4 regions of the Micromonospora pisi genome follow, and region 1 is predicted to be linked to each of the others. Evidence: riboswitches for the same ligand, from Rfam matches in the RefSeq annotation. Region 1 holds a riboswitch; each other region holds the start of a gene.
The links. Region 1 has a riboswitch for cobalamin ahead of BDK92_RS33655 (VWA domain-containing protein). Riboswitches for the same ligand answer to the same signal wherever they lie in the genome.
Positions count from the first base shown of each region.

Region 1 (2,194 bases):
CGCCAGCCGGGCGGCGGCGGCGACGTCATCGGCGGTCACCACGTCCCGGTCGTGCCAGGCGGCGAGCGCCACGGCGGTCCGGGCGACCACGATGTCGGCGCGGAGCCCGTCGACCCCGTACTCGAGGCAGATGGTCGCGATCCGGTCCAGTTCGGCGTCGGGCAGCCGCACCGAGGGCAGCCGCAGCCGGGCGGCCGCGATCCGCCGGGCGAGTACGGCGTCCTCCTCCACCCAGCGCGCCGCGAAGCCCACCGGGTCGGTCTCGTACGCGAGCCGCCGGCGCACCACCTCGGCCCGGGCGGGCGCCTCGCGGGGTGCGGCCACGGCCACCACCAGCCCGAACCGGTCCACCAACTGGGGGCGGGGTTCGCCCTCCTCCGGGTTCATCGTGCCGACGAGCAGGAAGCGGGCCGCGTGCTTGACCGAGACCCCGTCCCGTTCGACGTGTGCCCGGCCCATCGCGGCGGCGTCGAGCAGCAGGTCGACCAGGTGGTCCGGAAGCAGGTTGACCTCGTCGACGTAGAGCACGCCACGGTGGGCGGCGGCGAGCAGGCCCGGCTCGTACGCCTTGACCCCGTCGGCGAGGGCGCGTTGCAGGTCCAGGGTGCCGACGACCCGGTCCTCGGTGGCGCCGACCGGCAGCTCGACCAGGGTGGCGCGGCGTCGTACGGCGGTCGCACCGGGCTCGTGCGGGCCGTCCGGGCAGTCGCCGTCGGGGTTGGCCGGGTCGCAGGCGAACCGGCAGCCGGGGACCACGTCGACGTCGGGCAGCAGCGCGGCGAGGGCCCGGACGATTGTCGACTTCGCGGTGCCCTTCTCGCCACGGACCAGCACCCCGCCGATGGCCGGGGAGACCGCGTTGAGGAGCAGGGCGAGTCGCAGTTCGGCCAGGCCGACGACGGCGGAGAACGGGTACGGCGGGGTCATCGCCCACTCAGGCGCGCAGAAGCCATGCTCAAGTCCCTTCCGCGGGTGTCCACGCCCGCGTTGGCTGGGTGGTGCGAGCGGTCGGAGTCTCCTGACTCCCGGATCGACGCTTCCCCTCGACCTTCCGGCCTTTCGGCCGTGGCCCGTGCGTGAGGGGTCACTCCCCGGTCACAGTGGCGGGACCGCCCCGGACTCACACCGGGTTCCTCCGCGCACCGCTCTCGTTGCGCCATGCTGTCCCACCGACCGGCCCGCCGTCAACGTGAGCACCGCGACCCGCAGAAGCAACTGGCTTAAGCCAGTTGCGTTACACTCGATGACTGGTGTCCCAGAGACGGGTGGAGCAGTTGACCGAGCGACCCGAACCAGACAAGCGACCCGCGAGCCGGCGAATCGCGGATGACCTCCGTGCCGCCATCGATCGCGGTGAGCTGCGCGCAGATGCCCGACTGCCGTCCGAGCGCGAGCTGTCGATGACGTACGGCACCGCGCGCAACACCGCGCGGGAAGCGATCAGCATCCTTCAGTCCGAAGGTCTGGTGGTCGCACAGCACGGACGGGGTGTCTTCGTCCGAAAACGCTGGCCGCTCATCCGACTTGGCGCAAGCCGCTACTCACGCCGGTTGCGTCAGGAGACCGGGCTGTCACCATTCCGGATCGAGGTCAGCCGGCAGGGACGGGCCCCGCGTACGGAATGCCGCTCGGTGACGCGCGAGCGTCCACCGCTCGACGTGGCCGACCGACTCTCGCTCGACCCGGCGACGTCCGAGGTCGTGCGGCGGGAGAACTGGTACTACGCCGACGAGGAGCCGGTCCAGCTCGGCGTCACCTACATTCCGGTCGACATCGCCGGCGATTCCGTCCTCGCCACAGAGAAGACGCTCGGGACCGGCAGCATCTACGCCAGGTTCGAAGACCTCGGGTATCCCATCGCCCGGATCCGGGAAGAGGTCAGCGCACGCATGCCGAGCACCGACGAGTCGGCCCGACTCGCCGTACCGCCCGGCGTACCGATCATCGAGGTGCTGCACACCGGGTACGACGCCGAAGGCCGGCCGTTCGAGGTCACCAGGTTCACCATGCGCGGCGACCTGAACGGCCTGGACTACGAGATGCCGATCGAGGATTGATGTGGGAACCCGGATCGACCGTGGAAGCATCGCGCGACTGGCCCTGCTGGCCCTGATCTGGGGTTCGGGCTTCTTGTGGATCAAGCTGGCCCTGCGCGGGTTCACTCCGGTGCAGATCGTCCTGGCCCGACTCCTAC
Region 1 covers NZ_RBKT01000001.1:7,853,132-7,855,325, reverse strand. Annotated here, with positions in the region: gene BDK92_RS33655 (VWA domain-containing protein) at 1-927, opposite strand, end outside; cobalamin riboswitch at 1,012-1,136, opposite strand; gene BDK92_RS33650 (GntR family transcriptional regulator) at 1,251-2,057, shown strand; gene BDK92_RS33645 (DMT family transporter) at 2,059-2,194, shown strand, end outside.

Region 2 (2,194 bases), 7.2 Mb from region 1:
CCGGCGCTGACCGGCGGGGCGGCAGCGGCGGCGACGGCCACCGCTCGACGGGCGTGGAGCCCGCCGAGCGGAGGTGGTCGTGCGCTGTCGCGTGCCGGACCCGTCAGGCCGGGACCGTCTCGCCCACCCGTCGGGTGGCGCTGGCGCGGACCCGGCGTTCGGTGAGCGCGCCGAAGAGCAACCCGAGGGTGGCCCAGGTGACGAACTGGGTGCCGAGTGACGCGAGCCGGAACTCCCACAGCACCAGGGCGGGGAAGCCGTCCGGCACCTCGTTGATCGTCGGCAGTGAGAACTGCACGACGGTGATGAAGACCGCGTACGCCCCCACCGCGAGCAGGGTCGCGTTCCACGCGCCGTACCGGGGTTGGAGCCACCGGCCGAGGTGCAGGGCGAGCAGCCCGGCAGCCACCCCGATCACGATCATCAGGAAGTACAGGACGGTCCGCTGGTCGAGGGTGTCCGGGTTACCCGTGGCCGGCGGGTTCGCCGGGTATTTCAGGAACGGGACGAGAGCGACCGTCACGAAGCCGCCGAGGGCGACCAGAGCGGCGGTCGCACGCGGGGTGAACCGACCGATCCGGCCGTACGCGATCGCGAACGCGAGTGCGAACAGGCCACCGAGCGCCACCCCGTACACGAGTGCGGCGGTGGCCAACCCGATCGTGCTCTGCACGAGACGGCTGACCAGTTCGGGCTCGGCCGCGTCGGTGTGTGCCCCGGCGTCGGCCGCGTGCGCCGCCGCGTGTGCGGCGGCACCCTGCGCGGACTCGAAATCGATCGCCTGCCCGACCGGGCCCTCACCGAAGAGGGTGGCGAACAGGTAGGCGGCGACACCGGCGGCGAGGCCGACCAGCATCCCACGGATCAGCAGCGAACGAGCGGAGAGCATCTTGGTCCGCCCGCTGCTAGTGACAGGGGAAACCGAGCAGGTGGCGTCCGTCGTGGACGAACTCGTGCACCGACTCACCGGAGAAGACGGAGGTCACACCCTGCTCCGCGCCGACGAAGTAGAGCAGCACGACGGCGAGCACCGCACCGAAGATCGCCCAGGGCAGGATCTGGCGGAGCGGGATCGGCGTCGGCGCCGGTACGGCGGTCGGCGTCGGCAGTGCGGATACGGATACGTTTGCCATGGCAAACCTCCTCGGGATCACGCGTCCCATAGCGGCGTCCGTGACGGTGGAGGGTCTGACTTCCGGGAGCCGCCGTTATCCGGGGACCGGTTACAGTGGCGCGACCGTGCCGGGTTCCCACCGGCTTCCTCCCACCGTCACGCTGTGGTCGGGACGCTACGGGCGGCGGCGCCGGGGTGTCAACCTGCGGCCCCACATGCCCCGCGCACCGGCGGTCCCGGCGTGACCCGGCACCCGGATCGAAAGCAGGTCGACGCAGCGGTGACGATCCGACTGGTCCTCGTCTCCCACGCGCCCACCCCGGCGGTACGCCGGGCGGCGTTTCCCCTGGACGAGCCGCTGGACCCGCACGGGCTCGCCGCCGCCAGCGCCGCCGCCGCGAACCTGCCCCGCCACGACGAGGTGCGCTGCGCCCCCGCCCGCCGCTGCGCGCAGACCGCCACCGCGCTCGGGCTGACTCCCGTCACCGACGACGGGTTGCGTGACGGGGATCTCGGTCGCTGGTCGGGGCGTACCCTCGACGAGGTCGCCGCCGACGAGCCGGACGCGGTCGCGGCCTGGCTGACCGACCCGGCGGCCGCGCCACACGGCGGCGAGAGCCTCGACGACCTGCTCGCCCGGACCGGGACCTGGCTGCGGGAACTTCCCGGCACCGCCCGTACGGTCATCGCCGTCACCCATCCGATGGTGATCCGTGCCCTGGTCGTCAACGCGATCGCGGCGACGCCCGCCTCGTTCTGGCGTATCGACATCGCCCCGCTGACCGGGACCGTGCTCAGGGGTGGTGCCGGACGGTGGAATCTGCGCCGGTCGGGGGATCCGCTGGGCTGAGCCGCTCAGTCGTTCGCCAGGGTGTCCAGGATCTGCTGGCCGTACTTGGCCAGCTTGTTCTCGCCGACGCCGCTGACCCCGCCCAGCTTGGACAGGGACGACGGGACCTCGGTCGCGATCTGACGCAGCGTCGCGTCGTGGAAGATCACGTACGCCGGCACGCCCTGGTCCTTCGCGGTCGCCGCGCGCCAGGCCCGGAGCCGCTCGAACACCGGCTCGGCGCCCGGCGG
Region 2 covers NZ_RBKT01000001.1:610,743-612,936, reverse strand. Annotated here, with positions in the region: gene BDK92_RS02560 (DUF6582 domain-containing protein) at 1-10, shown strand, start outside; gene BDK92_RS02555 (CbtA family protein) at 104-889, opposite strand; gene BDK92_RS02550 (CbtB domain-containing protein) at 906-1,133, opposite strand; adenosylcobalamin (AdoCbl) riboswitch at 1,173-1,275, opposite strand; gene BDK92_RS02545 (histidine phosphatase family protein) at 1,395-1,964, shown strand; gene recQ (DNA helicase RecQ) at 1,970-2,194, opposite strand, start outside.
Region 2: linked by a shared signal. The riboswitch ahead of BDK92_RS02550 (CbtB domain-containing protein) and the one ahead of BDK92_RS33655 (VWA domain-containing protein) in region 1 are both predicted to bind cobalamin.

Region 3 (2,194 bases), 440 kb from region 1:
CGAACCGGCCCGCCGCCTCCGCCGCCCGGTAGGTGGTGTCGAACTCGTCGCCCCACAGGTCCGGCAGCTCCGGCACCTCGGCCGGGTCGAACAGCGACCACACCTCGTCAGCCTCGACCCGGCGCATGAACTCGTCCGGGATCCAGTTGGCCAGGTTCAGGTTGTGCGTACGTCGCGCGTCCTCACCGGTATTGTCGCGAAGCTCGAGGAACTCCTCGACGTCCGGGTGCCACGGCTCCAAGTATACGCAGGCCGCGCCCTTGCGCCGGCCACCCTGGTTGACCGCCGCCACGCTCGCGTCCAGGGTCCGCAACCACGGCACGATCCCGTTGGAGAGCCCGTTCGTGCCCCGGATCAGCGCACCCCGGGAACGTACCCGGGACCAGGAGATGCCGATTCCGCCGGCGAACTTCGACAGCTTCGCCACCTGGGCGTACCGGTCGTAGATCGAGTCGAGTTCGTCGCGGGGCGAGTCGACCAGGAAGCAGGAGGACATCTGGGTGTGCGCGGTGCCGGAGTTGAAGAGCGTGGGCGAGCTGGGCAGGTAGGCCAGCGACGACATCAGCCGGTAGAACCCGATCGCCTCGGCCGGGGTCTCGGAGAGTCCGCAGGCGACCCGCAGCAGCCAGTACTGGGGGGTCTCCACGGTCAGCCGGGTCACCGGGTGGCGCAGCAGGTAGCGGTCGTAGACCGTACGCAGTCCGAAGTACTCGAACCGCAGGTCGGCCGTGGGATCGATCGCGTCGTCGAGCTTGCGGGCGTTGACCGACACGAACCGCGCCGTCTCGTCGCCGATCAGCCCCTGTTCGTGACCGAGCCGGATCGCCTGGCTGAACGAGGCGATGCCCTGGCCACGTACCTCCTTGTCGACGTATCCGGCGAGCAACCGGGCGGCGAGCCGGGAGTACTGCGGCTCCTCGCCGGTCATCGCCGCGGCGGTCTGGATCGACAGCCGGTCCAGTTCGGCCGTGGTCGCCCCGTCGTAGAGGCCGCTGATCGTCTTCGTGGCCACCCGTAGCGGGTCGATCTCGGTCAGGTCGTCCGCCCACCGCGCCACCGCCCGGACGATTTTCTGTACGTCGACCGGCTCGGTCGCACCGTTGCGCTTACGTACGTGCATCTGGGTACGGCGCTGCCCCGGTGCGAGTGGACCACCCTCGCCCGTCACCATCTCCGTGACCGTCACCTGTCACTCCTCGTACTCGTCGTGGACGAGGTCCGAGTGCGCAGGCAGGCGGAGACGCGCAGCCCACGGGGGCGCGTCGCAGCCGTCGACCGTCCCACGCGGTCTCGGACCGCCGCGCGCGGTTCGCCGGGCGCGGCGCTACTGGCAGGTCTTCGGACTCGCGGGCACGGCCACGGAAACCCGTGTCCTCCTACTGGCCGTCGCTTCCCAGGTGACCGGCGGACGCCGGTGCTCCCAGTGCTCTGTGACGGCGGTCGTTCCCACTCACCGCTGCGGGGCAGTCCCGGATTCACACCGGGTTCCCTGTTGCCTCAACCGGCTGGATGCCCGGCTGAACCAGTTGCGTCACGAACTATATATGGGGTGGCGGAGAAAAACGAACACCAGATGTCGTGTCGGTGTGTTGCTCGGGCTGCCGATTTCTGTCCCAACGCCCACGGGCCGACACCACCGACACCCTGCCGGGCGATGCCCTAAGGTTGCCCGGATGGCAGGCGAGACGTCCTTTGCGTTGATCGGGTTCGGCTGGCGGGCGCAGGCATTCTGGCGGTTGTCCGCCGCGCTGCCCGACGTGACCTGCGTCGGGGCCGTGGTCCCCACACCCCGGGCACTGCCGGTGCCGTACTTCGGTTCGCTCGCCGACTGCCTGGCGACCGCCCGGCCGGACTTCCTGGTTACCGCCCTGCCCCGAGCGGTGAACGCGGAGGTTGTCACTGCGGCGGTGGCGAGCGGCGTACCGGTGCTGACCGAGACCCCGCCCGCGTCCGATGTCGCCGGACTGCGTCGGCTCTGGGACGAGGTCGGCGGATCCGGCCTGGTCCAGGTCGCCGAACAGTATCTGCTGATGCCCGCACACGCCGCCCGCGCGGCGGCCGTCCGCTCCGGCATCATCGGTACGCCCACCCAGGTCCAGGTCTCCTCGACGCACCAGTACCACGCCGTCTCCCTCATCCGTGGCCTGCTCGGTGTCGGTCATGACCCGGCCACCGTTCGGGCGAGCCGGACCAC
Region 3 covers NZ_RBKT01000001.1:7,413,865-7,416,058, forward strand. Annotated here, with positions in the region: gene BDK92_RS31735 (ribonucleoside-diphosphate reductase subunit alpha) at 1-1,171, opposite strand, end outside; cobalamin riboswitch at 1,313-1,542, opposite strand; gene BDK92_RS31740 (Gfo/Idh/MocA family protein) at 1,674-2,194, shown strand, end outside.
Region 3: linked by a shared signal. The riboswitch ahead of BDK92_RS31735 (ribonucleoside-diphosphate reductase subunit alpha) and the one ahead of BDK92_RS33655 (VWA domain-containing protein) in region 1 are both predicted to bind cobalamin.

Region 4 (2,194 bases), 4.0 Mb from region 1:
GTGTCAGGCGAGGTATGCCCGCTACCGTCTGCAAACTCCGGTGACCGGGGGTGAGTCGACAGGGCTTACGGCTCGTCCCGGACATCCGCGCCTGGGGCGTGGTTCGACGCTGTGGACGCCCCAGGCGCCCGGGGCGACTTCCTGTTCGTGATCACGATGTGGTCGTGACCGGGGCCAAGCCGCTGGGCTGAGGAAACCGCCCCGGAGGGCGACGCGCGCACGGGCGTACCGGTCGCGGCCGGCACATCCGAGCGCGCGTCGGGTGGTGGCCCCTCGATGACGCCCGGTCCCGCAGTGGGTCAACCGGCGCTCCACCGATCGTGGTGGATCGCCTCGGTCACCGGACGTCGCTGGCGCCAGCCGTGCCGCTCCAGGTCCGGCGTCTGCTCCAGATGGGTGACCGGGCCGAGGCAGAGCCACGCCACCGGGCGGATGGTGGCCGGGATGCCGAGCAGATCGCGCAGGAACGGCTCCCGGTAGAACGAGACCCAACCGACCCCGAGTTGCTCGGCGGTCGCGGCCAGCCACAGGTTTTGGATCGCCAGACAGACCGAGTAGAGGCCGGCGTCGGCGATCGCGTGGCGACCCAGCACGGCCGGCCCACCCCGCTCCGGGTCGTACGTGACCACGACCGACAACGTCGACTCACGTACGCCATCGATCTTGATCCGGGCGAAGCGTTCCGCCGCCGCACCGTCGAGAGTGGCCGCGAAGGTGTCCCGCTCCCGCTCCACGTGCCGGTGGAACTCCTGCCGCAGCTCACGATCGCGGACCAGGATGAAGTCCCAGGGCTGGGAGAGACCGACGCTCGGTGCGGCGTGCGCCGCCGTCAGGATCCGGTCCAACGTCTCGTCGGGGATCGGCGCCCCGGTGAACTGGGCACGTACGTCCCGGCGGCGGTGGATGGTCTCGTAGAGTCCGGTGTTCAAGGCAGGCTCCCGCTGCGCTCGTGCCCCTGACGGGGCCGGTGACGCGAGGCCGGTCTTCGGACTCCTGGATCTACGCTGGTCACCCGCCTTCCCAGCCCGTCAAGGCCAGTGGCTGCGTCTGGTACGCGTGGGTGGCAACTCCCCGGTCACCGCGGCGGGCCCGTGCCGGATTCACACCGGCTTCCCGATTCTCCCCGCTCGCGCGGGGCACCTCGCAACGTTTGTGCCACCGCGCACCCTAGCGGCACCCGACGACCCCGGGACGAACCCCGCCATGAATTCCGGATTGGAGCAGCGGTGGGCCGGGTTGTTCCCGGCCACCGCCACACCATCGCGCCGCGTGCGTCAGGCAGAAAGCTCCGCCCGGATCAGCGCGGCCAGTTCGGCAGGCTGAGAAAGGAACGGCGAGTGCGAGGAGTTCATCCTCAACACCCGCTCGGCCCGCTTCGCCATGAGCTCCTGGACGAAGGGCGGGATGGCGTTGTCGGCCTCGCAGATGATGTAGGTGCTGGGAATGGTCTGCCACGCCGCCCGGGTCAACGGCTGCTGCGTCGAGGCCCACCCCTGGAGTCCGAGTTGCGCAACTGCCTGTTCTGCGATTTCCGGGTCGACATCGCCATAGAAGACCTCGCGGGGCTGCGACGCCTTGATGTGACCCTTGCCCTTCAGTTCCGCCTGCTCGTGCACCTCCCACCAGGGCGGAGCAACGCCGCCGGCGCTGGAGAACAGCGAATCGCCGACATCCAATTGGAAAGCAGCGAGATAAACAATCCGGAGTACGTTCTCCGCGGCACTGAGCGCCTCTGTGACCGGAGCGCCAGCGTAGGAGTGGGCGACGACCACGACCGGGCCGTCGATGGCGGCGACGGCGGCCTTGACCACGGCCGCGTCGTCGTAGAGGTCCCCGAGGGCGGCGGGGTCGTTGCCACTACTGGGCAATGCGACGGTGTGGATGTCGATGTCCGGGAGCTGCTCGACGAGCGACTGCCAGACCCAGGGCCCGTGCCAGGCGCCGTGCACGAGAAGAACCGACGGAGTTCTGTTCAAGATAATGTTCCTGCCCGCAATGGATTCGAATGATCGGATCTGGGGTTCGCCGCCGCCCGCGTCGCCGCCCCGCAGCGCGGAGCGCCCATCCCGACCGGCAACGGCGGAAATATATGCCGCTACTTTCGGGTAGCAGGGTGCGGTCGACTATGAGCCGAGCCACAAGCCCGGCGGCGACCGTTGCCACCGTGAGCAACAACACTCTGCTCGGGTTCGTG
Region 4 covers NZ_RBKT01000001.1:3,878,240-3,880,433, reverse strand. Annotated here, with positions in the region: gene bluB (5,6-dimethylbenzimidazole synthase) at 300-929, opposite strand; cobalamin riboswitch at 960-1,159, opposite strand; gene BDK92_RS16280 (alpha/beta hydrolase) at 1,275-1,976, opposite strand.
Region 4: linked by a shared signal. The riboswitch ahead of bluB (5,6-dimethylbenzimidazole synthase) and the one ahead of BDK92_RS33655 (VWA domain-containing protein) in region 1 are both predicted to bind cobalamin.